DNA from 4 places in the Paenarthrobacter sp. YIM B13468 genome. Region 4 is predicted to be linked to each of the others. Evidence: riboswitches for the same ligand, from Rfam matches in the RefSeq annotation. Region 4 holds a riboswitch; each other region holds the start of a gene.

Region 1 (7,694 bases), on a different contig from region 4:
GTACATCAAGGCCGGCCGGGACGCACTGGTGCAGGAATCCGCACGTTTGCTCACGCTGTTCGCCAAAGCGAAATAGCCAGACCCCGCGAAAGGCTCGTCATGACCCGCACCGATCGGCTGACCGCCATCCTTGACCTCCTGGCCGAATCCGGCCATGTGGAAGTCGAGGACATCGTGACGCGGCTTGGCGTGTCACCGGCCACGGCACGCCGGGACTTGGACAGCCTTGCGAAACAACGACTGCTCAGCCGTACCCGCGGTGGCGCCACCACCGGATCCGTAGCCTATGATCTCCCGGGCCGCTATAACCGTGATGACCACGCCGTGGCCAAGCAGGAGATCGCCCAGGCGGCATCGGCCCTGATCCGCCCCGGCGCGGTGATCGGCTTGAGCGGGGGAACCACCAACACGGCGCTGGCGCAGCTGTTGTCCACCCGCGAGGACCTCAACGCGCCGTCCAACAGGCCCACCCTCACGGTGGTGACCAACGCGATCAACATTGCCTCGCAGCTCGCCGTTCGTCCGAACATCAAGATCATGGTTACCGGGGGCATCCTGAATCCGCGCTCCTATGAGCTCGTGGGGCCCTACACCGACGTCATCATGCAGAAGGTTGCCCTGGATATTGCGTTCATCGGGGTCAACGGCGTTGACCCGGACCTCGGCCCCACCATCACCGATGAAGGCGAAGCCATGGTGAACACCGTCATGGCGCGCCGGGCCACCGAGTCCTACGTGGTGGCGGACTCTTCCAAGGTGGGCCGCCGCTCCTTTGCGGCCATGTCCGGGTACGACTTCCGGCACCTCATCACGGACGCCGGGATCAGCGCCGAGGACAAGGCCGCATTTGAAGCCAAGGGCACGGAAGTCATCGTCGCACCTGCCACCTAAGCGATCCTGCAACTACGTGACAAGTGCTAGAAACGCATTCTCGGCGCGTGAAGCACTGAATCGTCAACATCCCTTGGCACCCACTGGCTGAACGGTTTGTCCAGACTGTACTGGCCGTCGTCGGTCCTTATCAGCGTTCGGAGTTCGGCGTTGTCAGGGTTGTTCAGCGATTCGAAATACTCAACAGTCCAGTGGAACCAGCGCATGCAGAACAGCCTCATGGTCAGTCCATGAGTGACCAACAGGGTGTTTGGGGCATACGTCGGCTTTTCCCAATGGCGGTAAAGGGTCTCCATGAACGAGGACACGCGGTCGTAGACATCCGAGCCTGACTCGCCCTCGCGGAACCTGTAGAAGAAGTGGCCGTAAAGGTTGCGCAGTTCCTTCTGGTCCTCGATCTCCCCGGCAATCTGAAAGTTGGCCCAGTCCTGCTCACGGAGCCTGGGTTCTTCGATCACGCGCTCGATCAGCGGTCCCAGGTCCAACGCTTCAAGAGTCTGGTACGCCCGCAAATAGGGGGAGACATAAACGCAGACCTGCTCGCCGTCGAGCTTCCGCCGAAGGGCTTCGCCCGCTATCCGGGCCTGTTCAATTCCGGGTTCGGTCAGCGGAATGCGGTAGTCCGGCACACGGTTGTAGATTGACGTGTCGGCATTCGCGGCTGACTGGCCGTGCCGGATCATGAAGATTCTCCCTGGGGCACTCATCCCACCAAGCATAGGGGGCTGCCTAAGGGTGGAACGGGAACGTGCGCAGTTCACGGCAAAGTGGCAGGAACTACAGGCAAGATAGGTACATGCTCCTTGCTTCCCGCCGCCGCCTGCGCGCCGAAGTACTCATCGTACTGGGCCTGTCTTTGGGCCAGTCCGCTGTGTACTCCGTGGTGCAGCTACTGGACAAGATGACGCGCGCGCCGCTGTCCGAGGCAACGTCGACGCTTAACAGGTCCCAAAGCACCCGCGAGTACTTCGACCTCACGTACCAACTGCTGGACATTATCTTCGCTTTGGTGCCGGTGGTCCTGGTGTTCTATTTCCTGTCATCGCATGCCCAAGGTGGCCGGGAAAGTGCGAGTGGCTTTGCCCGGTTGGGGTTCAACTTCGCACGCCCCGGCAAGGACCTCTTGCACGGACTGGGACTCGCAGCCGCCATTGGCATTCCTTCACTTGGCCTGTACGCGGCCGGTCGCGCCCTCGGAATCACCACCGCCATTGTGCCCAGCGGCCTGGAGGCTTACTGGTGGACAGTACCTGTGTTGATTCTCTCCGCGATTCGCCACGCGATCGTTGAGGAAGTGATCGTCGTGGGATACCTCATGGACCGCTTCGGAAAATTCGGCTGGAGTACGCCGCTGGCCATTGTCGTGAGCGCGGCCCTTCGTGGCAGCTACCACTTGTATCAAGGCTTCGGGCCGTTCATCGGCAACTTCGCCATGGGCTTGGTCTTCGCCTGGATCTATACAAAGACGAAGCGGGTGATGCCTTTAGTCATTGCACATGCGCTGCTGGACATCGTCGCGTTCGTTGGCTTTAGCCTCTTCGGCAAGGCGATAGGCCTGGGGTAGGGATCCTTGAAGCTAGTGGACCCTTAAAGAGAAATTCGGCCGCCATCGGTGGGTGACGTCGTTGGCACCCGCTGATGGCGGCCGAAGCTTGAAGGCGTGCGTCAGATGGTGACGGCGCCGGATGCGGTTTCGAAAGTGACGGACATGATGCCAGGCGTACCGTGCGGGGCCATCCACTGGACAGCGACGTCCTCGAGTGGCTTCTCCACGGGTTCGCCCAGCCATTCGGTAACGCGTTCCGCCGAGCCCGCAATCGTGAGGCTAGACATCTTGACGTCACTCTCGTAGACCTTGGACGGGTGCAGTGAGGGATCGCCCTCCCACTTGAGCAGGTACGGCACCTGGGGATCGGCGATCAAGCCGAGAATGCCGATCTGCTGCCACACGAGTTCGCGGCCATCCGGGAACTTGCGGTTGCCCGGAACAGCGGAGCGGCCGAGGCGTTCCTCGAAGGGGGCGAGGTCGTCAACGGCGACGCACCAGCCCATCCAACCGCCGCCAGCCGCCGAGCGTGCGCGGACTGCCTGGCCAAAGGGTGCCTTGTCAGAAGCAGGGTGGTCCAGGACCTCTACGACTTCCAGGTATTTGTTATCCGCCAAGGGAATGATCATGTTCCGGGTGCCGAAGCGCGGGTGCACTCCGCCCCGGACTGCGTCCACTCCCAGAGCTGCGGAAATTCGTTCGGTAGTGGCCAAAAGGCCATCTCGTTCACAAGCGTAAGAGACGTGATCCATGCGCATGGCTTCATCTTGGCACTTTGTGATCGGGGTCTCAGCTAAGGCGAGCCTAACTAACATGGGACGTTATTCCGCGCTACCGGAACGCGTCACGCCGGGTCGCGTAAAGACTGAAAAATACTGTCTTCGTCACAAAACTGTCCAAGTCCCCGGGCGCTTCCTAGACTGGCCCCAGCCCACGCCTACAGCGATCAACGGCAAATCCGCGCGCCACTAAGAGGAGAATTCAATGTCCCAAGGATGGTCTTTCGAAACCCGCCAGATCCACGCAGGCCAGGAGCCTGACTCTGCCACGGGAGCGCGGTCGCTTCCGATCTACCAGACCACGTCCTTCGTTTTCCCGAGCGCAGAGAGCGCAGCCAACCGCTTTGCACTGGCCGAGCTCGCCCCGATCTACACTCGTATCGGCAACCCAACACAGGATGCCGTGGAGCAACGGATCGCCAGCCTCGAAGGCGGGCTGGGCGCGTTGCTCCTTAGCTCAGGACAGGCCGCGGAAACCTTCGCCATCCTGAACATTGCCGAGGCCGGAGACCACGTCGTCGCCAGTCCCAGCCTTTATGGCGGCACCTACAACCTGCTGGCGCACACGCTGAAGAAGTTCGGCATCTCCGTGACGTTCGTGGAGGATCCGGACAACCTGGACCAGTGGCGGGACGCCGTGCAGCCCAACACCAAGCTGTTCTTCGGCGAGGTGGTGTCCAATCCGCGCCAAGACGTGCTGGACATCGAGGGCATTTCGCGCACCGCGCATGAGGCTGGTGTGCCGCTCATCGTGGATAACACGCTCGCCACCCCCTACCTCATCCGTCCCATCGAGTGGGGTGCGGACATCGTGGTGCACTCGGCTACCAAGTATCTGGGCGGCCACGGCGCAGCGATCGCCGGCGTGATCGTGGACTCCGGAAACTTTGACTTCGGCAAGGACCCGGAGCGCTTCCCTGGATTCAATACTCCCGACCCCAGCTACAACGGACTCGTTTACGCCCGCGACCTCGGCAAGGACGGCGCGCTCGGAGCCAACCTCTCCTACATTCTCAAGGCGCGCGTGCAATTGCTGCGCGATCTGGGTTCGGCGGTTTCCCCGTTCAACGCCTTCCTCATCGCCCAGGGGCTGGAAACCCTGAGCCTGCGGGTCGAGCGCCACGTCTCGAACGCCACCAAAGTAGCTGAGTGGTTGGAAGCCCACGACGACGTCGAGTCAGTCGCCTTCGCGGGTCTGCCGTCCAGCCCTTGGTACGACCGTGGCCGCAAGTACGGGCCCAGGGGTACCGGTGCAGTGGTGGCATTCAACATCAAGGGTGGCGTCGAGGCCGGCAAGCGATTCGTCGATGGCCTGGAGTTGCACTCCCATGTTGCCAACATTGGTGACGTCCGCTCGCTGGTTATCCACCCGGCGTCGACTACCCACAGCCAGCTCACGGCCGAACAGCAGTTGGTTGCGGGCGTGAATCCAGGCCTTGTCCGCCTGTCCGTGGGAATAGAGCACGTGGACGACATTATTGCTGATCTTGAGGCCGGTTTCCGGGCTGCCAAAGGCGCTTAGGGGGCGTCCGATTACGGCAGCTGAACCTCGCGTTTGAGCCGTTAAGACAGCCGGTGCGCGGCCTGGCCGCCCGTCGACGAAAATTCGCCGGGCGGCCCTCCGCAGTGCGTGTTCCTGAACGAAGCGGCCCCAAACCGTCACACAGCTGTCACATTCTTCGCCAAAACAGCGGTATTTTTCCTAGACTCTACGTATTAGGTCATGAGTGCCAGTGACAGCCCCGGCTTGCTGGCCGGCAACCCTCCTCCGCGGTGGGGTGCCCCGGGTGAAGACCTGGCCTGTCGCACGCAAGGCGGCAGGCAAGCGCGAGGTTAGGTGTCAAAGGAATGACCATTACTGCTACAGCACCCCCCAAACCAGGCAAAGAAGACGGGACGGTCAAGTACGCCGGTGTAGGTTCGCTGGAACTTGAAGCCGGCGGTTTTCTCCCGGACGTTGTGCTTGCCTACGAAACCTGGGGTCAGTTGAACGAGGATGCGTCCAACGCCGTCCTGGTTCAGCACGCATTGACGGGAAGCACACACGTGGCCCGCGGTGCCACCGATGAGGAAGGCTGGTGGGAGCAACTCGTTGGCCCCGGTGCGACGATCGACACCAACCGGTTCTTCGTCATCTCCATCAACATTGTGGGCGGCTGTTACGGCAGTACGGGCCCGTCGTCCGAGGCGCCGGACGGGCGGCCTTGGGGATCCCGGTTCCCGCTGATAACTTTGCGCGACAGCACGGTGGCTGAAGCCCGTCTCGCGGATGCGTTGGGGATCAAGGCATGGCACGCCGTCCTTGGTGGTTCCATGGGTGGGGCGCGGGCACTTGAATGGGCGGTGACCTTCCCTGAGCGTGTACAGCGGTGCGCGGTTATTTCTGTCGGCGCCTACAGCACGGCCGAGCAAATCGCTTTCGCCCAGTCGCAGACGCTCGCCATCCGCCAGGACCCGAACTTCAACAACGGCGATTACTACGGCGGACCAACACCGGAGGCGGGCCTTGCCCTGGCCCGACGCATAGCGCACATCACGTACCGGTCAGCGCTGGAGCTTGATTTCCGTTTCGGCCGGGAAGCCCAGCACCAAGAGACGCCCCTGGCCGCTCCGGTCCTCGGGGAGCGTGGCCGCTACCAGGTGGAAAGCTACCTCGACCACCAAGGCACCAAGCTGGTGCGCCGGTTCGATGCGAACAGTTACATCGCCATCACCGAGGCACTCATGTCCCACGACATCAGCCGGGGCCGGGGCACGTTGCAGGAAGCCCTGGCCAGCGCCACTGCTGAATTCTTTGTGGCAGCCGTCGACTCCGACCGCCTTTATTTTCCGGCCCAGTCATTGGAACTGGCAAAAAATCTGCCAGGCAATGTGCCCGTCCACGTGATCGAAGCCCCCATCGGACACGATGGCTTCCTCACCGAAATCGGGCAGCTGTCAGCCCAACTACGCGAGGCTTTCTTCGCCTAAGCCGGCTCATCCGTTCATGATGTCGCCGCGCTGCTTCATGTAGTCCTCCATCGCGATCTCGCCGTTGCTGAACTTGAGGTCCAGTTCGGCGAGCTTTCGCGCGCGGAATCCTTGCTGCTCAGAGCCGCTGTGGCTCGGAAACGTAGGTGAAGAAGCGTTCGACGCCGGTCCTGGCGGCGGTGGGGCATCGGCAGGGCGGATGGTGGTGGGTTCCCCGGGATAGCCCGGGTAGTTCTGGGTGGGATATGGCGGTGCCGGATAATTCTGCTGCGGGTAACCCGGTCCGGGAAGATTCTGCGGAGGATAGCCGGGGCCCGGATAGTTTGGGCCCGGGAAATTACGGTCCTGAAGCCGGCGGGCCCGGGACCGGTTGTAAAGGCGGATCCCCATGGGAATCAGCCACGAGCAGACGATGATCCAGAAGATCAGATTGTTCACGGTGCAAGCCTCCTAGGTCTTAACCCAGCTTAGTCCCGCACTTTCACACGAGCTTTGTCTCCATGCCCAGGAACCTCCCGTAGCGTTCCACTTCTGCATCCAGGGCTTGTTGTTCGGCTGTTGTGACCGGCCTGTTCATCCTGATGTCGAGTTCGCAGATCCCGCCGGAGAAGCCGTGGCGCCACCATCCGGCCAACCTGCCATCCAGCAACACCACGTGAATGGGAGCATCACCCTCCGGCAAATAGGGCGCCCTTCCACCGAGGTAATGCCTCGATTGGGAATAGCCCATCACGTACTCGTCGTAGCACTGGATGAGATCGGCGCGGGGGAGGAGCGGCCCATCATCAGTTGGCGGGGGAGTCACTGCAAGTGCTTCCACGTCTTCGGCTGGCAAGTAGAAATCCAGGCCGTCAATTGCCACAGTCGCCAAGGCGCCAGGCATGGACTCTTCAGCTATCTGTAAGCCAAGCCGTACATCTTTCATGGTCAGTCCCGACCACGCGGCACAGTCCTTGATGGTGGCAGGACCCCGGCTGGTGAAGTACCGCAGGGCCAGCTGGCCCAAAGCCCATTCCCGGTCGTCGCCCGTCAACGATGCACTGCCATTATCGGGCACACGTTCGTCGAACAAGGCGTACGTCTGTTTCAGTGCACCCCCTGCAGAACGGACCGGGGCGCCGCTCACCAGGATTTTGCTGATCTCCGCGTGCATGAGGTGGTAAACGAAGCCAAGCCCTTTGCCAGGAAAGCCTGCCTGTTCCAGTACCCCGGCTAATTCTTCGCGCGTTTTGTGGGCTCCACCGGCCACCGCCTCGGCAAGGATGTGCCCGCTGCGGGCGGCGGCGTGCTCATCAACTCCCGTCTGCCTGTACATGCCCTTGTTGCCTTGATGAAGGCGCTCCGCAGACAACCCCATCAACCAGCCGAGATCGTCGCGGTGCACAAAATGCCACGTCGGCCGCAGGATATGCGTCCGGAGGATCCCGCCCTCAGCCACCGCCTGCTCAACCTCATCGGCGGTGACCCCGGGCGCACGCTGGGCAACGCTCCACCTGGCATAGGGAAAT
Region 2 (7,694 bases), on a different contig from region 4:
CGTGAGAGAGGGACCCTCAAAACACCGCGGGACGTGAGAGAGGGACCACCAAAACGCCGCCGGATGTGAGAGAGGATCCTATTCGGTGGCGTCGAGCGCCAGGTGGATACCGTTCTCTGCCAGCCACACCGGGTTGAAAGCCTTGCTCAGGTAGTTCGTTCCGGCGTCGGGCGCTATGGCCACCACCACCGAACCGTGGGGTGCGGCCCGGGCTACCCGCAGGGCAGCGGCCACAGCGAGCCCGGATGATGGACCCAGCGCAAGCCCTTCTTCGTCGAGGAGCCGATGCACCGTGGAGTAGACCTCGTCGTTGGGGATGCGCAGGAAACGGTCAACAATGGAGCGGTCAAAGGCCTTGGGCCATTCAGCCTGGGGCCAGGAGTTACCCACCCCGTCCACCAGGATCTCCCCGGGGTGTCCACCGCTGTAGGCGGAGCCGTAGGGGTCGGCACCCACAACTTCAAGGTGCCCGCCCGGCCGCGATGCTGCAACTTTCTCTTTCAGGAACCGGCCATTGCCGCTGATGGTCCCGCCGGTTCCGATCCCGGCCACGAAATGCGTCACAAGGCCGTGGGTCTGCTCCCAGATCTCCGGTCCGGTGGTTTGGTAGTGCGCCGCGGGATTGGCAGGGTTGTCGAACTGCATGGGCCGCCAAGCACCCGGCGTCTCCGCGGTGATTCGCGCTGCCACAGCTCGGGCGTTCTCCGGCGATTCCGAGGGCGCGCTCCAGTCCGTCAGGACCACGCGCGCACCATAGCTGTGGAGTGCGGCGAGCTTCTCCTGGGAGATGGTGTCGCCGGTAACCACCACGACGGGATGCCCAGTCAGCCGGCCAATGAGTGCCAGCCCGATCCCGGTGTTGCCGGATGTGCTCTCCACAATGGTTGCGCCCGGCTGCAACTCCCCTGAGCGCTCGGCCGCCCGGACCATGCTCAGCGCTGTGCGGTCCTTGATGGATCCGCCGGGGTTCTCGGACTCAAGCTTGATGTGGATGGTGCTGCGCAATCCACGGCCCAGGGCCTCCAATTTCACCAGCGGAGTGTTGCCCACTTTGTCCAGGACGGAGGCATCCAGGCCGTCCGGCAGCCCTGCCGCCGAGTGTGCGCCATGTTTGCGGATTGCAGTACTCATATGGTCCCTTCCCTTTCCGCCATAGGCGGCAATTCCAGCGCCACCACATCACGCAATTCCTCTCGCGCACGCTCCACGAGGTCCGGAGCCGACGGCCGATCCGCCAGCACATCGGCCAGTCGGCCCACGACAGCGCCAGTCCCCTTCCCGAGCGGCTGCGCGGCCCCCGCTTCGAGCAGCAGATACGACGCCGTCAGCGCCTCAATAGCAAGCAATTTCTCCAAAGCCCCCAAGGACTTTTCGAGTTGCTGCAAGGCCAGCGGCGCCAAAGTGGAGTGGTCCTCGACGTCGGCCGAGAGGGTGGGTGCCCCGAGCGTCGCCGGCGCTGCCAGGAACTTCAGTTCGGACAGCAGTCCCGCTGCCGAGTACCAAAGCAGCCCGGGCAACTCCTCCTGGACAAGGGCTGCGGCCGGTCCGGATTCAGAAACGGCATTCGACGACGAAGCCTCCAGGTGCCCGGCGGCAGCCTCCAGATGCCTGGCCCGGATCACCCGCTGTGGCGGATACAGCTTGGCGATGCGCCGTTCGCTGGCAATCCCCACGTGCGCCAACGCAAGCCGCAGGCCCTCAAAGGAAAGAGCCAGTTGCATCGGTTGGAAGTTCCCGCCAGACACCATTTGCCCGGATTCAATATCAACCAAAGGGTTGTCGCCACGTCCGTTGAGCTCCACGTTCAACGCAGCGCCGAGCTGTGAAACCAGGGAACGAAAAGCGCCATGTGTCTGGGGCGCAGCACGGAATGACAAAGCATCCTGCACCGAGACCTCGGGACGAACGTCCTCCAACCAGCCGCCGCGCAAAAGGTAACGAACCGCGGCGGCCGAGTCCTTCTGCCCGTCCACCGCCTTGCCCGCTTGGATAGTCGGCGAAAACGGGCTGAGGTTCCCGCCGCCGTCGTACCTTGCGATGGCCTCAAGCGAGAGGGACAGCGCGACGTCGGCGAGTTCCGCCAGCTGCTGCAGGCGCACCAAGGCGAGGGTGCCGGCGCCTACGGAGTACGCGTTGGCGCTGACCACTGCAAGGGCCTCACCGGGAGCTAGTCGCAGCGGCTGAAGTCCGGCGTCGGCGAGCGCTTTCGCCCCGGGTACCAGGGTGCCGTCCCCATCGATCGCTTCACCTTCACCGATGGCGACGGCGGCGACGGCGGCGAGCTGGGTGAGGTCCGATGAGCCGACTGAGCCTTCGCGGGGGATGGCGGGAAGAACTCCACGGTTGAGTAGTTCGGCATAGAACTGGGCGGTCTCCGGGCGTACACCAGAGCCGCCACGGCTGAATCCGATGAGCCGGGAGAGGATCACGGCGCGGGCGGAGGGCCGGTCCAGATAGCCGCCCACACCACTGTTGTGGTATCTCACTACTTGGATTTGATAGGCAAGGACCGATTTCTCCTCCACAGCCGTATCGCGTCCGGATCCGAGGAGGGTGTTGAGGCCGTAGACTCTCTGACCTGAGGTCGCAGCGCGCTCCAGCACTTCGCGTGAGCGGCCGATCAAAGACAACGCATCGTGGTTGAGTTTCACGTGAAACGCCGGATTCAAGGCAGCCTGCGCCACGCTTGCAGGGTCCACGGGCGATGTGCCGATCACCAGGGTCCTGGGTTCGGAGGACATCGTCAGAAGTCCAGAAGATTCTGGCGGAAGCCACCGTCGCCGTAACTCTTCCTCAGCAGGCCACGGCGTCGCAGTTCGGGGGTGAGCTTGTCCAACACGCCGTGCACAGTCACGGGGTCTACGAAGCCGGAGAAGAGGAAGCCGTCGCCGCCCACGGCCTCGCCGGTTTCTTGAAGATAGTCCGCGATCTCGGTAACCGTGCCGATAATCGAATCGCCGGCACCACCGCTTCGTGCCTGCAGGATCTGGCGCAGGGTAGACCCCGGAGGCGCTGCCTTGGCGAAGTGCTCCAACGTGCCTTGGTTGCTGTTGGTGCTCAATTCAGGCAACGGCGCATCGAGGTCGAACTGCTTGAAGTCGATCACAGAGAGGTAGGAGATCGAGTTGAGCTGGCTGTCGATATCACGCTGTGTAAGCTCGCGGCGCTGCGCACGCAACTCCTCGGCCTCGGCGGATGAACCAACCACCGTGGGCTTCAGCACGAAAAGGACCTTAACGTCGTCGAGGTTCCTGCCCGCCTTCGCAGCCTCGGCACGGATGGAATCCCGGTAAGCCTTCATGCCGTCAACGCCACGCGCCAAGGCGATCGCCACATCTGCATGCCCACCCGCGAACGCTTTGCCCCGAGGAGAAGCACCGGCCTGGACCAGTACGGGCTCCTCCGGCAGAGGCGCCGTGTTTAGTGGACCCCTGACCTTGAAGAAGTCGCCTTGGTGGTTAATCGGATGCACTTTGGTGTGGTCGGCGAACACGCCCGCCTCAACGTCCTCAAGCACGGCGTCGGGTTCCCAGCTGCGCCAAAGCTGCCGGACGACGTCGACGAATTCTTCCGCCTTCTCATACCGAAGGTCGTGTTCAATCTGCTGATCCAAACCGTAATTCTGTGCTGCGAGGTCACTGCCGGAGGTGACAACGTTCCAGCCGAGCTGCCCCTCGGAGAAGTGCTGCAGCGTGGCCAAGAGCCGGGCGGCTGTGAAAGGCGGATAGAACGATGCGCTGACCGTCGGCACAATTCCAAGGTGCTTGGTGGCGGAAAGAAGGTACGGCACCAGGGCCAATGGATCATGCTTGGGCGCAAAGGAGGCGTGTGCCAGCGAGACCTCGGCGGAGCCGCCATAAGTATCAGGAACAGTGAGGGAGTCCTCGATAATGAAAAGGTCAAGGCCGGATTGCTCGAACGCGCGCACAGCGTCTTGATACAGGGCAGGTTTCTTCCAGTCGTAACCCAGGCTGTAGCCGGGAGTTCCCCATCCCTGGACACCGAAACCGTGCCCCACGAACCATCCAAAATGCAGCATGGACTTGAGTGTAGAACTGCCTTGTCCGTTCACCGCGACCTGATTTCTTGCGAAGTTACAGGGGGTCGTACTGCGTCAATTATGCTCCCGGGGCGTCATATTTGGGCTGCTACTCCAGCACCGGCCGGTTACGCAACATGACGAGCACGTAACCGCCTGCAAGTGCGGGCCGCCACCGCGGGATGCTACTTTTTTCTTGAGTAATGAGCACCAGCGCAAAGCCCTGACTTGCTGGTCGGCAACCCTCTCTCCGGCGGGGTGCCTCAGGTGACTACTCGGCGTATCGACACTTCGAACTGCAAGCGTGACTGAGGAGCACCAGCCAATGCCTGAACCCACTGAAGAAAAACTCTCCTACCGCCTGATTACAGGCCCGGATACCCGTGAATTCTGCGAGCGGATCACCACGGCCCTCGCCGACGGCTACGTGCTCCACGGCAGCCCGGCAGCCACGTTCAACGGCACGGATGTCATCGTGGCGCAGGCGGTCGTCCTGCCCGCTGCCATCGCCAACGCAGACGCCGCCGTCGCGAATGCCGTTGACCAGCTGGAGAACGACGACGACGACGAAGCATTCGAGGGACACGCATGAGTTACGCAGGTGACCTGACCCCGCAGGACGCGTGGGCCAAGCTTGAAGAAGGCGCCATCCTGGTGGACGTCCGCACCGAGGCCGAGTGGGCCCACATCGGCATTCCCGACACGAAGGCCACAGAGAATGATCCCCTGTTCATTCAGTGGAACCTTGCCGGTGGCATCCCCAACTCCCGCTTCATCGAGGACTTGCAGCAGCAGGCACCCGAGGGCGAGGGCGTGGAACTCGTTTTCATCTGCCGCTCAGGCCAGCGCTCCATCTCCGCCGCCATCGCCGCGACGCAGGCCGGGTTCACTGCCTACAACGTGCTTGAGGGCTTCGAAGGTGACCCGGACCGCTACGGCGAACGCACCATCAACGGCTGGAAAAACCGCGGCCTGCCAACGAACCTGGGGAACGACTAAGTGACTTTCAATCCCGATGCCGCCAGCTGGAGCCCTGACACACAGGCAGTACGCGGTGGCCTTGACCGTACCAACTTCCAGGAGACGTCCGAACCCGTTTTCCTGAACTCCGGCTTCGTCTACGAATCCGCTGCAGCCGCCGAACGCGCCTTCACCGGCGAGGACGAACGTTTCGTTTACTCCCGCTACGGCAACCCGTCCGTGGCCACGTTCCAGGAGCGGTTGCGGCTGCTCGAAGGAACCGAGGCATGCTTTGCGACGGCGTCCGGCATGTCTGCGGTCTTCACCGCCTTGGGTGCCCTGCTGGCAGCCGGGGACCGCGTGGTTGCAGCCCGTTCCTTGTTCGGCTCCTGCTTCGTGATCCTCAACGAGATCCTGCCGCGCTGGGGTGTCGAGACGGTATTCGTCGATGGTCCCGACCTCGACCAGTGGCGTGCTGCCCTCTCAGAACCGACCACCGCCGTGTTCTTCGAGTCGCCCTCCAACCCCATGCAGGAAATCGTGGACATCGCCGCCGTCAGCGAGCTTGCGCATGCTGCGGGAGCCACCGTCGTCGTCGACAATGTCTTTGCCACTCCGCTGCTGCAGCGTTGCGGCGAGCTGGGCGCGGACGTGATCGTGTACTCCGGTACCAAGCACATCGATGGCCAGGGGCGTGTCCTGGGCGGTGCGATCCTGGGCACCAAGGAATTCATCGATGGCCCGGTCAAGCAGCTGATGCGCCACACCGGTCCGTCGCTCTCCGCGTTCAACGCCTGGGTGTTGACCAAGGGCCTGGAAACCATTGGCTTGCGCGTGAACCACAGTTCGGCCTCCGCTTTGAAAATCGCGGAATGGCTGGAGCAGCAACCCGCCATCAGCTGGGTCAAGTACCCCTTGCTGAAATCGCACCCTCAGTACGAGCTCGCAGCCAAGCAAATGAAGGCCGGCGGTACCGTGCTGACATTCGAGTTGCTGCCCTCGTCCGGGCGGTCCGCCAAGGACGCCGCGTTCGCGCTGCTGGACGGACTGCGCGTCATCGACATTTCCAACAACCTGGGCGACTCCAAGTCCCTCATCACGCACCCGGCCACCACCACCCACCGGGCCATGGGACCGGAGGGGCGTGCGGCAATCGGCCTTTCAGATGGTGTGGTCCGGTTGTCTGTGGGGCTTGAGGACGTAGACGATCTCATCCTGGATCTGGAGAAGGCCCTCAAACAGGTCTAACCTTCATGCCATGAGCGTGAAGCATCCCTATCGCCGTGCCGGAACGGTCATCGTTGCCGGCACGGCGGTGTGGTTGGCAGGGATCTCACCGGTCTCGCGCGTCTACATCACCCCCGGTGCCGCCGAACGTCTTGGTATGCTCGAGGCCGGGCAGCGTGGCTGGGTTATAGGGCAGCACCTCGCTGCTGCTGGAACCGCCGCGGTGCCGGTGGGATTCGCAGCCTTTGCCCGTCGCCTTCCGGGCGGACGGGCAAAGCGGTGGGCTGTTGCAGCCGCGGCCGCCTTGCTCGCAGGTGCCCCGCTCTTTGTATCCAGTTTGTCGCGTCGGGCCTCGGACCTGGAACGCTTTGCCTACGGCCGCGGATCCAATGCGCCATTCCTGGCCTACTCTGGGCTCCACGTTCTTGCCTTGGCGGCGCTGGGCGGAAGCCTCCTGGCATCCCCCGCCAAACGATGGATCGGAGTCACTGCTGCAGCCAGCGCGCCCATCTACGGCGCCATCCTTGTGGCCAAGAAGGACATCCCGCCTTTCGTGTTCTACCTCGTCGAAGGCTTAGCGGGGGCGTACCTGATGACGTGGGAAGAGACTGACTCAGCAGAAGCCTAGGGCCTGCGGACCCTGGTCAGGATGGGCGCCCGCTCCTTGCGCGAGTCTGCGGTGGCGCCGCGAATCGTCGCCTTCACCGCATGCCCAACCACGGCCCCCAAGGCCTCGTTGCTGGGCGGACTCCCCGGCGGATTTTGGGCGTCGCGTTGCCGATTGTTGAAGCGTTCTGCTGCTTCGCGTTGCTCCCGGGCTCCGTTCCCGCGCTCAAGAATGTCCGAGATTCCGGCCTTCACGAGCTCCAGTTCACCTTGGTCATCCAGGACAGGGCTCAGGTAATCCACCAAAGCCCAGACAACGTCCGCTGCCGGTTGGGGACGGAAGTCGCCGAAGTCCAGAAGGTCTCCGCCAAGTCCCGAATTGCTCGCTTGCCAACTTGCCATCCGGAGCAGGGCTGTCGGCACCGAGGCGGGCTCAACGCCGTCGAGCATTTCCAGGGAAGCGGTCTCAACCAATGCCCTCACCAGCACTGCAATCACGGCTGCGTCCTCCGAACGGAGGCAGACGTCAGCCACCCTGACTTCCACGGTGGGATGGTTGCGGGAGATACGGGCGTCGAAGTAGATCATGCCCTCGTCAAGGAGAACTCCTGTGTCCAGGAGGCGCTGGACCATGCGCCGGTAGGCAGTCAACGAGCCAAAAACGGCCGAAGGCCCGGACGTCGGCCATCGGTTCCAGGCCTGGATCCGATAGCTTTCGAAACCCGTAGGCAGCCCACGCCAGTAGGGGGAATTGGCGCTGAGGGCCGTCAAAACAGCAAGTTTGTCGCGGATGTGGTCAAGGACCACCACGCCCTCTTCAGGTGACTCCACGGCGGTGTGCACGTGGAAACCGCAGGTCAGT
Region 3 (7,694 bases), on a different contig from region 4:
TGAAGCCAAGCCATCCGGTCGGATCAAGGGCGCCCACAAGCTCCTGACCACCGCCGCCATCATCATGAGCTCGTTCCTCATAACATCCAGCTTCACCACCGTCATGCTGATCCCAGCCGCGGAATTCGAACCCGGCGGCAAGGCTGATGGGCGGGCCCTGGCTTTCCTCGCCCACAAGTTCCTGGGCGACGGATTTGGCACGGTGTACGACGTCAGTACCATCGCTATTCTGTGGTTTGCCGGAGCCTCGGCCATGGCAGGCCTCCTGAACCTGGTCCCCAGGTACCTCCCGCGCTACGGAATGGCTCCAGCGTGGGTCCGCGCATTGCGACCACTCGTCCTGGTCTTCACGCTCATCGCCTTCATCGTGACGATTATTTTCCAAGCCGACGTCAACGCGCAGGGAGGCGCCTATGCCACGGGCGTACTCGTCCTGATCACCTCCGCCTCCATCGCTGTGACACTCTCCGCCCGGCGAAAGAAACAACGGGCACAGTTCATCGGCTTCGGGCTGGTTTCCTTGGTCTTCGTCTACACCACCGTGGTCAACTCAATCGAGCGTCCGGACGGCCTGAAGATCGCCGCACTGTTCATTCTGGGCATCATGGCAGTGAGCTTTATTTCGCGGATCCGGCGTGCCTTTGAGCTCCGTGCCACGCATATCAAGATGGACCAGACCGCACTCGAATTCACTGCGAACAACGTCGACGGACCGGTCCGGATCATCGCCCACGAGCCTAAACACCTCAGCGCTGGGCGGTACCGGGAGAAGCTCCAGCACGCGCAGCAGGCCAACCACCTGCCCCTGGATTGCGATGCGGTGTTCATCGAGATCATTGTTGAAGACAGCTCAGATTTCGAGCAGGAGCTCCAGGTAGTGGGCAAGAAACGGCATGGCTTCAAGATCCTGGAAGTCCACAGCAACAACGTACCCAACACCCTTGCCGCCGTCTTGCTTCACATCCGCGACGTTACGGGTTTCATGCCACACATCTACTTCCGCTGGACCGAGGGCAACCCGATCTCCAACCTCAGCAGGTTCCTGTTCTTCGGCGAGGGCGAGATCGCGCCGGTCACCCGCGAGGTACTGCGTGAGGCTGAGCCGGACATCACCCGCCGTCCGTGGGTCCACGTGGGCTGATTGCCCCGCGTGGCTTCCCGGCCTGCCGCCGCGCCCCTCCCCGGTTGGTCTCTCGCCCAGCCTCGTTCCTCCCCACTTCGTCCCCTTTTGTCCCAGGCACGCCCCGGGCAAACCCTGGATTTCCAGGCCCCTCGCTTGGGCGGTGGTTTGAGATCCGGGGCAACCGGGGAGGAGCGCGGCGGCTCGGAGCACGAACTGGGAGAGGGCGTCCATCCGGCGTTGCCCACATACGGCAAATTGGTCATTTCACGGGACACGGGAAGCATGTGAACTGGCCCGATGGATGCCCTCCAGTACCTCCAGAAAATCGGCGGAGTTGCCCGAACCAGGCAACTGCTGGCCGCAGGCTACTCGCGCGCGGATCTCGCACGCCTTTCAAGCCAAGGGGCACGACAGCCTCGGCGGGGCGTCTTCATGCTTGGGGAACACAAACCAGAGTTGGCAGCGGCCCTCCGTCACAACGCCCACGTCTCCTGCGCCAGCGCCGCCCCGCCTTATGGGCTGTGGCTACGGAAGACACCCGATCTCCACCATTTGGCCTGCAACCACGGGCACGGTCTCGGCTTCGTCAGACACAGAACCAACAGGTTCGATCCCCATCCCACTCTCCCCATTGCCGCCGTCGAGGACGTCGTGCTGCACGCAATGGCGTGCTTGGAACCACCCGCATCAACGGCAATCGCAACATCGGCGATTCGCTTGCACGGTGTGCCATTGGAACTACTGAAGGAGCAGTTACGGGGAGACAGGTCGCGGCCTGTTCTCGACGCCCTCAATGAGCTGGACCTGAGTGCGGAGTCCATTGTGGAGGTCGATGCACAGCACCTGTTTCGCACTCATGGCATCGCCTTCAACTCCCAAGTAGCGATCCCTGGAATCGGGCGCGTCGACTTTCTCATTGAGGACTTCCTCATCGTGGAAGTGGACGGTTTCGCGTATCACTCAAGCAGGAAATCCCTACGGAATGACCTTGCACGGAATAATGCCTCCATGGTCAACGGATTCTTGGTGCTGAGGTATCCGCCGGAGGTCATCTGGTTTGAACCGGAGCGCGTGCTTGCAGAAATTCGGGCAGTCCTCAGCCTCCCACGCGACGCTCCTCCCCGGTTCGTTACGCAGTGAACCCGGCCAGGCCACGGGATTCCAGGGCCCACTCACCAAATCCGAACGGCAAACGGCGGGCAACTGGGACGGACCGCGGAGCAGCGGGAAGGTCTAGCGGCTCGCTGCGGGCACCAGAACCCAGAGGACCTCGACGGTTTCGTCCGTGGGATTGACCCACGTATGGGGTTCCCTGCCTGGGAAGGAGAGGGTGTCCCCTTCTTCGAGGTCGTACTCCTCGTTGGTCAGGATCAGTTTGATGCGTCCCTTCACCACATGGAGGACGTCAACATCGCAGTCAACGGCGTAGAGCTCGTTTTCACCACGACCCCGCGGTTCGATGGTGGCCTGAAGGATCTGCAGCCGCCGCTCCGATCGGGCTGTTAACAAGCGCTCCACAATGCCCTGGCCACCCAGGGAAATCCGGGGGCCGTCGTCGCGCCTGGTCAGGTGCGTTTCCGGAGCGGCAAACAAGTCTCCTACCGACACGGACAAGACCTGGCAAAGGGTTACAAGTGAAGCGACCGACGGCGAGGTCAGGTCGCGTTCGACACGGCTGAGGAAGCCTTTGGTTAGGCCTGTCGCGTCCGCCACTTGCTCGATGGTGAGCCGCTGCGCCTGGCGGGCTGCGCGGATTCTGGAACCAATCGCAACGGGAACGTTGCTTGGTTCAACGGGGAGAGCCTTCATTCACGAACCTTTCAGGCCTGTCATTGGGCCCTGTCATTGCAGCAATAGTAGCGGGACCGCGGGCCTCCGGAGCCCTTAACAGCCCGAGGATGACCAAAGCCCCTTGACTGTTACTCCCATCACAACATATCCTCATAGGCAACAAGTGTTGTCTGTGAGGCACAACACGATCCCCAATCTCCCATCATCAGCACGGAGACTTCGGCACTTCCCAGGAGTATCGTCGAAACCCCCAAACTCCGTGCACCAGCTCCAAGGAGCCACTCATGGACTCATCGTTCATAAACATCGCCATTGTGGTGGTGTACCTGCTTGCAATGCTTGCATTCGGCTGGTGGGGCAAGTCCCGCACCAAGAACAACAGCGACTTCCTGGTGGCAGGCCGCCGCCTGGGACCCTTCCTTTACACAGGCACCATGGCCGCGGTTGTCCTTGGTGGCGCATCCACGGTCGGCGGCGTCGGCTTGGGCTACAAGTTCGGCATCTCAGGGATGTGGCTGGTAGTCGCAATCGGCTCCGGCGTCCTCCTGCTGAGCTTGCTCTTTGCTGGCACCATCCAGCGCCTGAAGATCTATACGGTTTCCCAAATGCTGAGCCTTCGCTACGGCAGCAAGGCCACGCAGACCTCCGGAATCGTGATGCTCGCCTACACCCTCATGCTCTGTGCCACGTCCACCGGCGCATACGCCACCATCTTCGTAGTCCTCTTCGACTGGGAACGCTGGATGGCGATCGCCGTCGGCGGTGCAATTGTGCTTGTTTACTCGACCATCGGTGGCATGTGGTCCATCACGCTGGCCGACCAGGTCCAGTTCATCATCAAGACCGTAGGCATCTTCTTCCTGATGCTCCCCTTCGTCATGAACGCGGCCGGAGGACTCGATGGTATCCGTGAGCGCGTCGGTGCGAGCTTCTTCCAGATCGACGGCATCGGTGTCCAGACGATCATCACGTACTTCGTCGTTTACACCCTTGGACTCCTGATCGGCCAAGACATCTGGCAGCGCGTCTTCACGGCCAAGACTCCAAAGGTTGCACGCTGGGGTGGAGCGACCGCCGGCGTTTACTGCATCCTTTACGGTGTAGCCGGTGCCTTGATCGGCCTGGCCGCCCGGGTGGCGCTCCCCAACATCGATGTCGCCAACCTCGGCAAGGACGTGGTGTACGCCGAAGTGGCAACGCACATCCTGCCCATCGGCATTGGCGGCCTGGTCATGGCCGCAGCTGTTGCAGCCATGATGTCCACCGCTTCAGGTGCCCTGATCGCCGCCGCCACGGTGGCTCGCGCAGATGTTGTTCCGTTCGTCGCCAGCTGGTTCGGCAAGAGCATCAACACCGACGACACCGAAAACCCTGAGCACGACGTCAAAGCCAACCGCTACTGGGTTCTGGGCCTGGGCATCGTTGCAGTGGTGATCTCCATGGCCGCGCAGGACGTGGTTGTTGCCCTCACCATTGCCTACGACATCCTGGTGGGCGGCCTCCTCGTCGCGATTCTCGGCGGCCTGGTGTGGAAGCGCGGAACCGGTATCGCCGCTGCATGGTCCATGGCAGTGGGCTCTGTATTGACCCTGGCACTGTTGATTCTGTTCGCGATTGGAGTCATTCCGAGCGTCGATGGCGTCTACGCCAACGAACCCATCTACTACGGCCTGGCGGCCTCGTTCGTGGCCTATGTCGTGATCTCCCTCCTCACGCCGCCCACCGAACCCGAAGTCCGGGCCGCCTGGGACAAGCGCGTGGCCGGGGCAGTCTCGGAAGAACTGCCGCTGGAGGCCCACCCGGTCAGCAGCCACAACGCCAGCTAGCTGACGCCCAGCCCCGAGTAATGTTCGACGGCGGCGCCGCCCCTTTCCGGGGCGGCGTCGCCGTTGCATTTGCCGTCCCGCTTCGCGCGCTGCGAGGCCCACTCTGCGCCCCATCCACACCCCTTGGCACGCACACCGGGCCCCACAACAACCCACCCGCAGTTCTTCAGGACAGCACTCCTCCAGTACAGTGGTCCCAGCTTCAAGAGAGGTGGCGCAAAGCTCCGACTGGCCACACACCAACCCCATGTTCACGGGTGGTTCGGATGAGGAAGCGGCCCGCCCCGGACCAGAGACAACCGAGCGGGCAAGAGCACTCCCTAAAGGAGCAGTCCTTGCCGTACCAAGGTGTAGTCAGCCCAACTCAAACGACCCCCACCAAATCCGAGACGCCCACCGTTCCGGTGATTCCCGGCGTCGACCTTGTCCGTGGGACTGTGACCCTGTTCCTGAACGGTGGCCTGACCCGGTTCCGGCACCCTGAAGCGCAGCTGTTGGCGCGTGCTCTTGCCCAGGCTGTGCGTCCATCGCGGTGGTGTGCATCGTCGAGGACTTTGACGGTGACTGTTGCAGCGCTGGGGCGTCCGGCCGGACTGGAGCGGCATTTCACCTTGGATGAGGAGGGCCCTGCCTAGAAGAAAAGAGTCCTAGAATTCTTCGTCTTCTTCCCCGCGGAATTCTTCGGTTTCATCCAGGGGGACAACCCGCTCGTCGTCTTCAGGGACGTCGATTTCCTCCACCCAGGGTTCGTCGACTTCCTGGTCTTCGCTGTAGTCGTAGGCGGGGTCTGACTCGATGGTCTCCCGTTCCGGGTGGTTGGCGTGCGGTTCGGTGGTGTCCATGCTGCAACCTCCGTCTGGTGGGCTGGCAAGCAGCCTGCTGACCGAGTGCGGGGAGGGCCCCCGCCCCTGTCCTTCCATCTGAGCACTGTGCCTGAAGAGGGTCAAGGCAGCGGCCAACATGGACCCAAGGAAAGGCTCGAAGCAGAGGATTGCAGCTTCGCAAATTAAGGCATGCCGAACATTCCAACTAAGGAATACCGGCCAAAAATCCGCGCCAATAAGCGGTACAGTGGGCGTGCAATGGGGCCGCAACTACCCCACCCAGCACAGGAGAAAAAGTGCAGAAGCACCAGGAATCCCACGGTTCGTCGAGCCCCGCTCCGGACCCCGCCCCCGGATCCGGAACACCGCCCCAACCGGTCCCGCCCACGTCCGCGGACATCAGGCGCTGGCGTCAATACCTGGCCGACGAGCGAGCCGAAGCCGCCGTCTACCGGGAACTCGCCCAACGTCGTGACGGCGAAGAACGCCAGATCCTGCTCGCCTTGGCCGAGGCAGAAGGAAGGCATGAGGCACACTGGCTGAAGCTCCTCGGAGAGCACGCTGGAATGCCGAAGGGGGCGTCCACCCGGAGCCAGCTACTTGGCTTCCTGGCCCGGCACTTCGGCTCGGTGTTCGTGCTCGCCCTGGCCCAGCGAGCGGAAGGCCGTTCCCCCTACGGTGCAGAACCTGCCGCGACTCCGGCCATGGTTGCCGACGAACAAATCCACGAAGAAGTTGTCAGGGGCCTGGCCACCCGTGGACGCAACAGGCTCTCCGGTACCTTCCGCGCCGCTGTTTTTGGGGCCAACGACGGCCTGGTGAGCAACCTTTCACTGGTCATGGGCATGGCCGCAACGGGCGTTCCCAGCCCGGTGGTCCTTATGAGCGGTGTTGCCGGATTGCTGGCCGGGGCCCTGTCCATGGGTGCCGGCGAGTACGTTTCGGTCCGCTCGCAACGGGAGTTGCTTAACGCCACGCTGCCCACGCAGGCTACCCTCACAGCGGCCCCTTCTTTGGACATCGAACACAATGAGCTCGTGCTGGTGTACTTGGCCCGCGGCATGACCCGCGAGGCCGCCGAGCACCGCGCCGCCGAGCGCATGGGACTCTTCAGCTGCGACTGCGATCCCAGCCTCTCCTTGCAACCCGAGAAGGAGCAGCCCGCCGATGACCACGAAACAGTCGGCTCTGCCTGGGGCGCTGCGATGTCCAGCTTCTGCTTTTTCGCCTCGGGTGCGATCGTGCCGATCCTTCCGTTTATTTTCGGCATGACGGGTGTGGCGGCACTGACAGTAGCCGGTGTTCTGGTAGGCATCGCGCTCCTGGCGACTGGCGCCGTCGTCGGGCTGTTGTCCGGGACCTCACCGCTGAGCCGTGGCTTCCGGCAGCTGGCGATCGGCCTGGGTGCCGCGGCCGCCACTTATGGGCTTGGCCTCGCGTTCGGAACGTTGATCGTCTAGGCGGTAATGTTGGTTCGTCCTCCGCGCAGCCCCGCGTGACCGGGGCGTAGGGAATGGAGAACCGTGGATTCGGAGCAGCCGCCGTTGCGCGCGCCAAAACACCGTCGTGCGGGCACAATGCTGCGAATTCTTCGCGGCGTCCTCATGGCTGGTGTCGCCGCCGTCGTGGCTGTCCTTGTCAGCGGTTTGCTCCACGGCGATCCGCGAATCATCGGGCTGTTTCCGGGTGTGGCCCTGCCCAATTCGCCCAAAAGCGCGCCGATCCAGCAGACCCCGGCCCGGGCCCTGGACGCGCCGCCTCCAGGAATCGACGAGGCGGACGCCCCGCTGGCATCGCCGCCGCCCCCAGCCAGCGCCAGCGATTCGTACAAGTTCCTGGCAACCAACGACGACGGCACTCCGGTTGGGTACTCACCGTGCCGTCCCCTGCACTACGTCGTGAATGCCGCTACCGCACCGGAGGGTACGGATGCCCTGCTTGCCACCGCAATCGCCAATATCTCCGCGGCATCCGGAATCCAGTTCATCAACGATGGCAGCACCGATGAGTTGCCTACCGCAAAACGCGAACCGTACCAACCGTCCAAGTACGGTGACCGGTGGGCACCCTTGCTGATTTCGTGGACCACGCCCGAGACGGCTCCGGCGCTGGCTGACACCGTCATCGGTA
Region 4 (7,694 bases):
GCAGGGCAAGCTGCGAGGACGTAATGGGTTTGTCCTGCCACTCCGTATAGGAGTAGATGACCTTAACGTAGTCCTCGATCGAGGAGGAGGGCGTACTGGTCTTCACACACCAAGCCTACCGTGGCGGGACGCCGTGGATCTTGCGTGCCCGCCAGGTGGTCGTTAGGTACGGCAACCCAACTAGTTGGCCTGGGGTATGGCCGAGATGATCGTAGAGGTACCACTCCAGGTTTCCCATGACCTTTGCGCGGGTGGCTTCATTTGCGCGGAGGTAGTAGCTGCGCGATTTTGTGAGCTCCATGATGTCCTCCGGTGACACCGCGTCCTCCCAGCTGGTGAGATGGCTCTCCAAGTCCGTGAATTCCGGTCCGATAACTGGCCGGAAACCGGGCTTGTGCACATCTCCGGCGTGCATGATTCGTGACAACCTGTGAACCCAGGGCACGGAAGTGTCCAGCTGGTTCCAAATGAGGCCAAGGACTCCATAGGGACGGAGGATCCGGGCAATCTCTTTGCTGGCTTTCATCGGGTCACACCAATGCCATGCTTGGGCAACGCTGACGACGTCGAATGCTGAGTCCCCCAGCCCCGTGGCCTCGGCTGTACCCTCCAACACCTCAACGCCGGGATAGGACTTTCGAAGTTGCTCCAGCATGTCTGTGGAAGGATCGACGGCGACCACTTGCAGGCCGCGTTCCACGAGCAACGCCGTGAATTTTCCTGTGCCTGCACCAATATCAGCTGCGGATTTCGCTCCAGGAGGAAGAAGCCAATCCACTGAGTCTGTGGGATATCCGGGCCGAACCCGATCGTAGTGTTCGCCGCCGTCCTGGAAGCTCTGGCCCAGTTCGTGGCGTCGCGTGGCATGCAGCTTGGGACCACCCGGCCTGCCAGCGCTGCTGGAAAGAAGGCTGCCGGAAACACTTCCGCCGGAATCCCGAGGGGAACGCACGGCCACGCACTGACTCCTTTACCGCGAACGCCATTTACCCTACGAATTTACCGCACGGGCGACAATGATGATCCCGGCCTGGGCCAAGGCACCGCTGACCAAACTGTGGCAGTGTTTAGTCGATCGTGCAGGGTGCAGCCCCTGCGGTGCCCGGGGTGTTTGGTGCCCATTCCGGATAGGTGCGGTGGTCATTGGCCGGTACCCATCGGCCCTCATCCACTACATAGTCCCAACCGAGACCCGTGCGCTTGAGTTCTTCGATACCAGCGAGCAGTCGTGTGGCATCCTCCAGACGCGAGCCTACGCCGAAGCTGGCTCGCAGAGAGCCCGAAGGGAGGCCGAGCCGCTTGAGGAGGGGATGGGCGCAGAAGCGCCCGTCACGAAGTCCTACGCCGTGTTCGGCGGCGAGGTAGGCGGCGACCAGCCCGGCGTCGAATCCTTCCACGGAGAAGTTGACCACGCCGATGGTGTCCTCGGAGTCGCTGAAGATCCGGTGAACGGTCACGCCGTCGATTGCTTCAAGTCCCTGTACGAGGTATGAGCGGATGGCAGCTTCATGGGCGTGCCAGGCCTCTTGATCCAAGTCGGCGAGCACCTGCGTCGCACGGGCCAGTGTTGCCGCGCCGAGGACGTTGGGGGAGCCGCCCTCATGGCGTGCAGGACCGGAAGCCCAGCTGACCGAGTCCAAGCGGGCTTCACGAACGGCGCCACCGCCAGCAAGGTGGGGAGTGCCGGCGTCAAGCCAGTCAGGACGACCCACAACAACACCGGCGCCGAACGGAGCGTAGAGCTTGTGCCCGGAGAACACGATGTAGTCGACGTCTGCTGCGGCGATGTCGATGCGGCGGTGGGGGGCAAGCTGAGCGGCGTCCACCACAATCCGGGCTCCGTATTCGTGCGCAAGTGCCGCGAGCTCCGCGATCGGCAGGATTTCACCGGTCACGTTCGAGGCCCCCGTGACCGCCAGCAGTGACACGCCGCCTTGGCTGAGTTCCTCGCGGAGCTTGGCCACGGTAGCTGTCAGTGTCGAAGCAGCTACGACACTGCGGTGAGGGACACCCTGCCAGGGGAGGAGATTGGCATGGTGCTCGATGTCCAGGTAAAGGACCTCGCCCGTTGGCTTTCCGTCCAGCTGAGGGAGGCAGCCCGCCAACAGGTTCAGTGAGTCCGTGGTGTTCCGGGTGAAGATCACGGAATCGTCGGGACGGCCACCAACGAACTCCCGGACGATGTCGCGGGAATTCTCGTAGACCGAGGTGCTGATCTGGGAAGCGTAGCCCGCGCCGCGGTGGACACTGGCGTAGTAGGGGAGGATCTCGTTGAGATACGCAGAAACGATTGTCAAGGCTGGAGCGGATGCTCCGTAGTCAAGGTTGGCGTAGCGGACGTGGCCACCCTGGATCAGGGGAGCTTGCAGCTCTGCACCTGTGACGGCGGCCAGGGGCCTGCCTGCAGCGGCTTCGTGCCTTGCTTCTTCGACCACAAGGGACGTCAGATCGGTGGAGTTGAACGTAGCAGTGCTCATGGGACCTCACTCAGGAGGGACCCCCTACGGGGATCCGCGCTTGCCGCATCCGTTCCGGACCGGCCGGGTCGTCACCCGGGGCACCCCACCGCGAATGGAGGGTTGCCGGCCAGCAAACCGGGGTTTAGCGCTGGCACTCGTGACCTGTAAAGAGGTTAGGTCACGCCTCTGGCCTGTTCCAAAGTCGCCCGCTTTGTTAAGCACATTGTTACGAAGGGTCTTCAAACTGGGCTTTGGGCGAAGAAAAGTCGGCGGATGCCCCGAAAAGGAGGCACCCGCCGTCGAAAATTCTGTGCAAAGCCTGTTTGCTTGTTGGTGCTGCTGGGTCAGAGGAGGTCATCCAGGGCAGGGTTGAGCCGCTTGAGGACCTCTGAATGCAGGATGGAGTTGGTGGCCAGGGCGTTGCCGCCGAAGGGGCCGTCCTCGCCTTCCAACGAGGTGAACCGGCCGCCGGCTTCCGTCACAATGGGAACGAGTGCTGCCATATCGTAAAGATTCAACTCTGGCTCGCAGGCGATATCCACAGCCCCCTCGGCAACCAGGCAATAGGACCAGAAGTCGCCGTAGGCGCGCGTGCGCCAGATGTCTTCCGTCAGCCCCAGGAATTCGTCCAGATTGCCGCGTTCCTTCCAACCGGAGAGGCTGGAATATGACATTGAGGCATCCGCCAACCGCGACACGTTTGACACCTTGAGCCGGGTGGCTGAAGCCAGTGAGCGGCCCATATAGGCGCCCATGTCCTTTGCTGCCCACCAACGCTTGCCCAGCGCGGGAGCGCTGACAACCCCAACGACCGGCTCGCCTTCGTCAACGAGTGCAATCAGGGTGGCCCACACGGGAACGCCCCGAACGAAGTTCTTGGTTCCGTCGATGGGGTCGATGATCCAACGCCGGGAGCCGTGGCCGCTGCTGCCGAACTCCTCGCCGAGGACGGCGTCACGGGGGCGGGAACGCGACAATTGGCCACGGATGGCTTCTTCCGCAGCCTTGTCGGCATCCGTCACGGGCGTGAGGTCAGGCTTGGTCTCGATCTGCAGATCCAAGGCCTTGAAGCGGTCCATGGTTTGGGCGTCCACGGAATCCGCCAGCACGTGGGCCAGTCGCAGGTCGTCGTTGTAGCTGGAAACGGGTTGGGTCATGCCACCAAACTATCGTGAAACGTTCCCTGCAGTTGGATCGTGGTGCACCGACACTTAGTTGACGGTACCGAGTTCCTTGGTCTCTTTCGCTTCCAACCGCGGGTCCGCGCCCAGCAGTCGCCGGAGCGAAGACAAGCGGGCCACTCCGGAAGGACCGGCATGTCCCTCGTTCACCCACCCGTCAAGTCCGCAATTAATGGCGCTGGCATCGTGCTTGCAACCGCGGTCGCAAGTTTCGGTGCCAGGTTCCAAATCGGGGAAGGAATGCAGGATGCGGTCGGGGTCCACGTGTGCCAGGCCGAAGGAGCGGATACCGGGTGTATCGATGATCCAGCTACCGGGAGGTGCGTCTGCCAGCTTCAGGGCCAACGCCGACGACGACGTGTGCCGGCCCCGCCCGGTGACGGCGTTGACACCACCGGTAGCACGCTCGGCTCCTGTGAGGGCATTAACCATGGTGGACTTGCCGACGCCCGAATGGCCCAGCATGACAGTCACTTTTCCATCAAGGTGGGCCCGCAATTCGGCAACGGCGCGGCTGTCCAGCCGCGCTGACAGTCCGTCGTCAGAGCGGGCGTCAATGCCGGACGCTTCATCGTCTGCCGTACGGCTGATGATGATGGGAAAGTCCAGGCTGAGATAGTTGGACAACAGCTCGGCAGGGTCCTTGACGTCTGCTTTGGTGACGAGCAGCAGGGGCTCGATACCGGCGTCGTAGGCTGCAACCAAGGCGCGATCGATAAAGCCGGTTCGGGGCTCCGGATTGGCCGCGGCGACCACCACCACAAGTTGGTCTGCGTTGGCCACCACCACTCTTTCGATGGGGTCGGTATCATCAGCGCTGCGCCGGAGCAGCGTCCTGCGCTCCTGTATGCGGACCAGTCGGGCAAGGGTATCCGGCTCTCCCGATACATCGCCCACCAAAGCGACAAAATCGCCGGGAACAACAGGGTTTCGTCGGAGTTCACGCGCGCGTGCAGCGATGATAATGCGTTCATCAGAGGAGTCTTCCCCAACGATGGCGGTGTATCGCCCGCGGTCCACCGTGATGATCCGGCCGATGACCGCGTCATCATGACTGGGGCGGTCCTTGGTGCGGGGCCTTGATCCTTTTTTGTTCGGACGGATCCGGACGTCGGATTCGTCCCAGGAGCTTGCGTCGCGGCCCATGGTCAGTTGCTGGCCTCACTGGTGACGGTTTCATCGTCGCCTGTGCCCTGCTGCAGCATGGCCTCCCACATCTGGGGAAATTCGGGCATCGTCTTGGACGTGGTGGCGATATCCTCCACCTGAACGCCCTGAACGGCGAGCCCCAAGATAGCGCCCGCTGTAGCCATGCGGTGGTCGGCGTAGCTGTGGACGACGCCTGGATGCAGGGTGGCAGGGCGGATAATCAGGCCGTCAGCTGTTTCTTCCGCGTCTCCGCCGAGCCGATTGATTTCAGCGGCCAGCGCGGCGAGTCGATCGGTTTCGTGGCCACGAAGGTGCGCGATGCCGGTCAGCCGTGAAGGACCTGTAGCCAGTGCGCACAGCGCAGCGACCGTGGGCGCGAGCTCACTGGTTTCGTCGAAGTCGGCGCCTCGGATTTCCGGGCCACCCTTCACCGTGAGCGTACCGTTTTCGAGCGTCACGGTGGCACCCATCTCAACCAGGATGGTACGCCACAGGTCACCCACCTGGGTGGTTTCGGTGGGCCAGTTGGGGATCCGGACGGTACCGTGGGTTGCGAGGGCTGCGGCAAGGAACGGGCCGGCGTTGGAAAGGTCCTGTTCGATCCGCTGATCGAAGGCATGAATGGGGCCAGGCGCCACTCGCCAGTGGTTGGGCACCGAATCGTCCACCTTGACGCCGACTCCACGAAGGACGGCCACGGTCATATTGATGTGGTCCAGGCTGGGAACCGGCTTGCCGACGTGTTCCAGATGAAGGCCTTCGGTGAACCGGGCGCCCACCAGCAGCAAGGCCGAGACGAACTGGGACGATGCGCTGGCATCGATCACCAGGTGGCCACCCCGAACCTCGCCAGTGCCATCCACCGAGAAGGGAAGGGCCGACGGCGTCCTGCCGCCTTCGGTGGCGACAGGAACTCCGAGAGCGAGCAGTGCTTCGATGATGGTCCCCATGGGCCGCTTCCGGGCATGGGGATCGCCGTCGAACATGGTTGGACCATTGCGTAGCGCAGCTAAAGGTGGAACGAAGCGCATGACCGTACCGGCAAGGCCGCAATCGATGGAAGTCGCCGCACCCGAAGCTGAAGGATCCATGGGCGTGATCTCAAGGTCCGGTCCATAATCGCCGTCGCCGGGTACCTCGGTAACGGTGGCGCCCAGTTGCCTGAGCGCCTGAATCATCAGCACGGAATCGCGGGAATGAAGGGGGGCTCGCAGCCGGGAAGGGCCGTCGGCCAATGCTGCAAGGACCAGGAAACGGTTGGTGAGCGATTTTGAGCCCGGCACCGTCACTGTGGCATCCACTGGCTTGGTGGCGTACGGAGCCGCCCAAAGGGGCAGGGTGTCGACTGAGTGTGTTGGACCCGTGTTTGATGCGGTGGTACCTGTCATGCTTCCTTATGCTCCAACTGCGTTGTCAACGGCCTTGCGTACTGCTTTGTCTGCCCGCTTGAGCTGCTTGCCCGTGACCTTCCTGGCGTCGGCAGCCAGGTGTTCGGCCCGCCATGCGAGGCTGGGGCGGCCTTCAGTATCGACAGAGGCCAACAAAACGCCGCCGGTAAGGGAAATGTTCTTCAGGAGTTGGGCCCGGCGTGCGCTCCGGCCGTCCTTGGTGCTGATGTCGGCTGAGCGCCACTCCACGTAGGAGTTCAGTGCCGACGTCAATGCCAGAACCGTTGCCGCGAAGCGGGAGAACTTGCCGAGGCCGAGCAGGGCGCCTGCACCCAGTTGTGCGCCGCCGATAACGCGGGCAAGGACCTTCTCATCTGTCGGGAAGGGCAGTGACTCCGATGCACGGCGAAGGACCGGCGACAGTTGCTTCGCAGTGTCGTCCGCGTTCTTGAGCTTGTCCAGACCTGCAATGACGAAGCTGGACGCGAGCATCGGCCGCGCGAGAAAACGGATAACAGACATGTCTTGCCTCCTGGATGGCTTGCCACGATATTCATGACGATATTCAATACGTGCTGTGTTCAAGGGGTGCAGTCTGCTCTAGTCTTGCATCTTTGCGGAATATTTACCCAGCGGCTGCCGTTGTGAACAAGAGGAACGGTGAAGACCGGGCCGCGGCAAGGCGTTGCCGCTTCGCTGAACGGAGTTGGTTTTTTGACCTTGGTTAGGGACCGTGTGGGTCTCCTGGAGCCCGGGTATCCTGCGCAGCCGGATTCCCGGAAGCTGACAGTAGACTTGGCAACGATGAGCACCATTGAACCGGCCGCAGCGGCCATGTACGAAGCAGCCGATCCGTCCGCGGAGGACGGCGCAGCAGACGCATCGGCACCGGCCGACGTCGATCTCGCCACGGAAACTCCCGAACAGCGGCGGGAGCGCTTCGAGCGCGACGCCATGCAGTACGTGGACCAGCTGTATTCAGCGGCAATGAGGATGGCGCGGAATCCCTCCGATGCCGAAGACCTCGTCCAAGAGGCTTACACCAAGGCGTTTTCGGCTTTCCACCAGTACAAGCCGGGGACCAACCTCAAGGCCTGGCTATACCGGATCCTGACGAATACCTACATCAACCTCTATCGGAAGCGGCAGCGCGAACCGCTGCAGTCCAACTCGGACACGATTGAGGATTGGCAGTTGGCAAAAGCTGAGTCGCACACCTCGTCCGGGTTGCGATCCGCAGAGGCTGAAGCCTTGGACCACCTGCCCGATTCCGACGTCAAGAGCGCGTTGCAGGCCATTCCGGAGGAATTCCGGTTGGCTGTGTACTTCGCCGACGTCGAGGGATATGCCTACAAGCAGATTTCCGAAATCATGAACACCCCGATCGGCACAGTCATGTCGCGGTTGCACCGCGGCCGCAAGATGCTGAGGGACATGCTGGCGGATTACGCCGCAGAACGGGGCTTCAAGGCCCACACCGAAGACCAGGCTGCGGCCGGGAGCAACAATCAGGAGAA

What was found. Region 4 has a riboswitch for S-adenosylmethionine ahead of ACFX4T_RS00800 (aminotransferase class V-fold PLP-dependent enzyme). Riboswitches for the same ligand answer to the same signal wherever they lie in the genome.
Region 1: it holds a riboswitch for S-adenosylmethionine, as region 4 does, so the genes downstream of both, ACFX4T_RS09080 (homoserine O-acetyltransferase) here and ACFX4T_RS00800 (aminotransferase class V-fold PLP-dependent enzyme) in region 4, are expected to answer to the same signal.
Region 2: it holds a riboswitch for S-adenosylmethionine, as region 4 does, so the genes downstream of both, ACFX4T_RS18860 (DUF1737 domain-containing protein) here and ACFX4T_RS00800 (aminotransferase class V-fold PLP-dependent enzyme) in region 4, are expected to answer to the same signal.
Region 3: it holds a riboswitch for S-adenosylmethionine, as region 4 does, so the genes downstream of both, ACFX4T_RS17475 (hypothetical protein) here and ACFX4T_RS00800 (aminotransferase class V-fold PLP-dependent enzyme) in region 4, are expected to answer to the same signal.

Annotation. Positions count from the first base shown of each region.
Region 1 is NZ_JBHZPI010000007.1:154,716-162,409, forward strand. Features, by position in the region: gene ACFX4T_RS09050 (class II fructose-bisphosphate aldolase) at 1-76, shown strand, start outside; gene ACFX4T_RS09055 (DeoR/GlpR family DNA-binding transcription regulator) at 100-891, shown strand; gene ACFX4T_RS09060 (histidine phosphatase family protein) at 918-1,574, opposite strand; gene ACFX4T_RS09065 (CPBP family intramembrane glutamic endopeptidase) at 1,688-2,455, shown strand; gene ACFX4T_RS09070 (VOC family protein) at 2,557-3,195, opposite strand; gene ACFX4T_RS09075 (bifunctional o-acetylhomoserine/o-acetylserine sulfhydrylase) at 3,422-4,738, shown strand; SAM riboswitch class IV at 4,936-5,050, shown strand; gene ACFX4T_RS09080 (homoserine O-acetyltransferase) at 5,065-6,186, shown strand; gene ACFX4T_RS09085 (hypothetical protein) at 6,193-6,624, opposite strand; gene ACFX4T_RS09090 (winged helix DNA-binding domain-containing protein) at 6,668-7,694, opposite strand, start outside.
Region 2 is NZ_JBHZPI010000021.1:76,144-83,837, reverse strand. Features, by position in the region: gene ACFX4T_RS18875 (PLP-dependent cysteine synthase family protein) at 79-1,131, opposite strand; gene ACFX4T_RS18870 (aromatic amino acid ammonia-lyase) at 1,128-2,741, opposite strand; gene ACFX4T_RS18865 (NtaA/DmoA family FMN-dependent monooxygenase) at 2,744-4,072, opposite strand; SAM riboswitch class IV at 4,239-4,350, shown strand; gene ACFX4T_RS18860 (DUF1737 domain-containing protein) at 4,365-4,631, shown strand; gene ACFX4T_RS18855 (rhodanese-like domain-containing protein) at 4,628-5,038, shown strand; gene ACFX4T_RS18850 (O-succinylhomoserine sulfhydrylase) at 5,039-6,247, shown strand; gene ACFX4T_RS18845 (hypothetical protein) at 6,258-6,854, shown strand; gene ACFX4T_RS18840 (glutamate--cysteine ligase) at 6,851-7,694, opposite strand, start outside.
Region 3 is NZ_JBHZPI010000019.1:19,325-27,018, reverse strand. Features, by position in the region: gene ACFX4T_RS17495 (amino acid transporter) at 1-1,141, shown strand, start outside; gene ACFX4T_RS17490 (DUF559 domain-containing protein) at 1,421-2,263, shown strand; gene ACFX4T_RS17485 (helix-turn-helix domain-containing protein) at 2,357-2,932, opposite strand; gene ACFX4T_RS17480 (sodium:solute symporter) at 3,199-4,740, shown strand; SAM riboswitch class IV at 4,941-5,060, shown strand; gene ACFX4T_RS17475 (hypothetical protein) at 5,076-5,375, shown strand; gene ACFX4T_RS17470 (hypothetical protein) at 5,388-5,582, opposite strand; gene ACFX4T_RS17465 (VIT1/CCC1 transporter family protein) at 5,861-7,024, shown strand; gene ACFX4T_RS17460 (matrixin family metalloprotease) at 7,145-7,694, shown strand, end outside.
Region 4 is NZ_JBHZPI010000001.1:176,075-183,768, forward strand. Features, by position in the region: gene ACFX4T_RS00790 (metal-dependent transcriptional regulator) at 1-106, opposite strand, end outside; gene ACFX4T_RS00795 (class I SAM-dependent methyltransferase) at 116-871, opposite strand; gene ACFX4T_RS00800 (aminotransferase class V-fold PLP-dependent enzyme) at 1,068-2,477, opposite strand; SAM riboswitch class IV at 2,509-2,622, opposite strand; gene hisN (histidinol-phosphatase) at 2,804-3,616, opposite strand; gene rsgA (ribosome small subunit-dependent GTPase A) at 3,671-4,786, opposite strand; gene aroA (3-phosphoshikimate 1-carboxyvinyltransferase) at 4,789-6,177, opposite strand; gene ACFX4T_RS00820 (DoxX family membrane protein) at 6,184-6,699, opposite strand; gene ACFX4T_RS00825 (sigma-70 family RNA polymerase sigma factor) at 6,892-7,694, shown strand, end outside.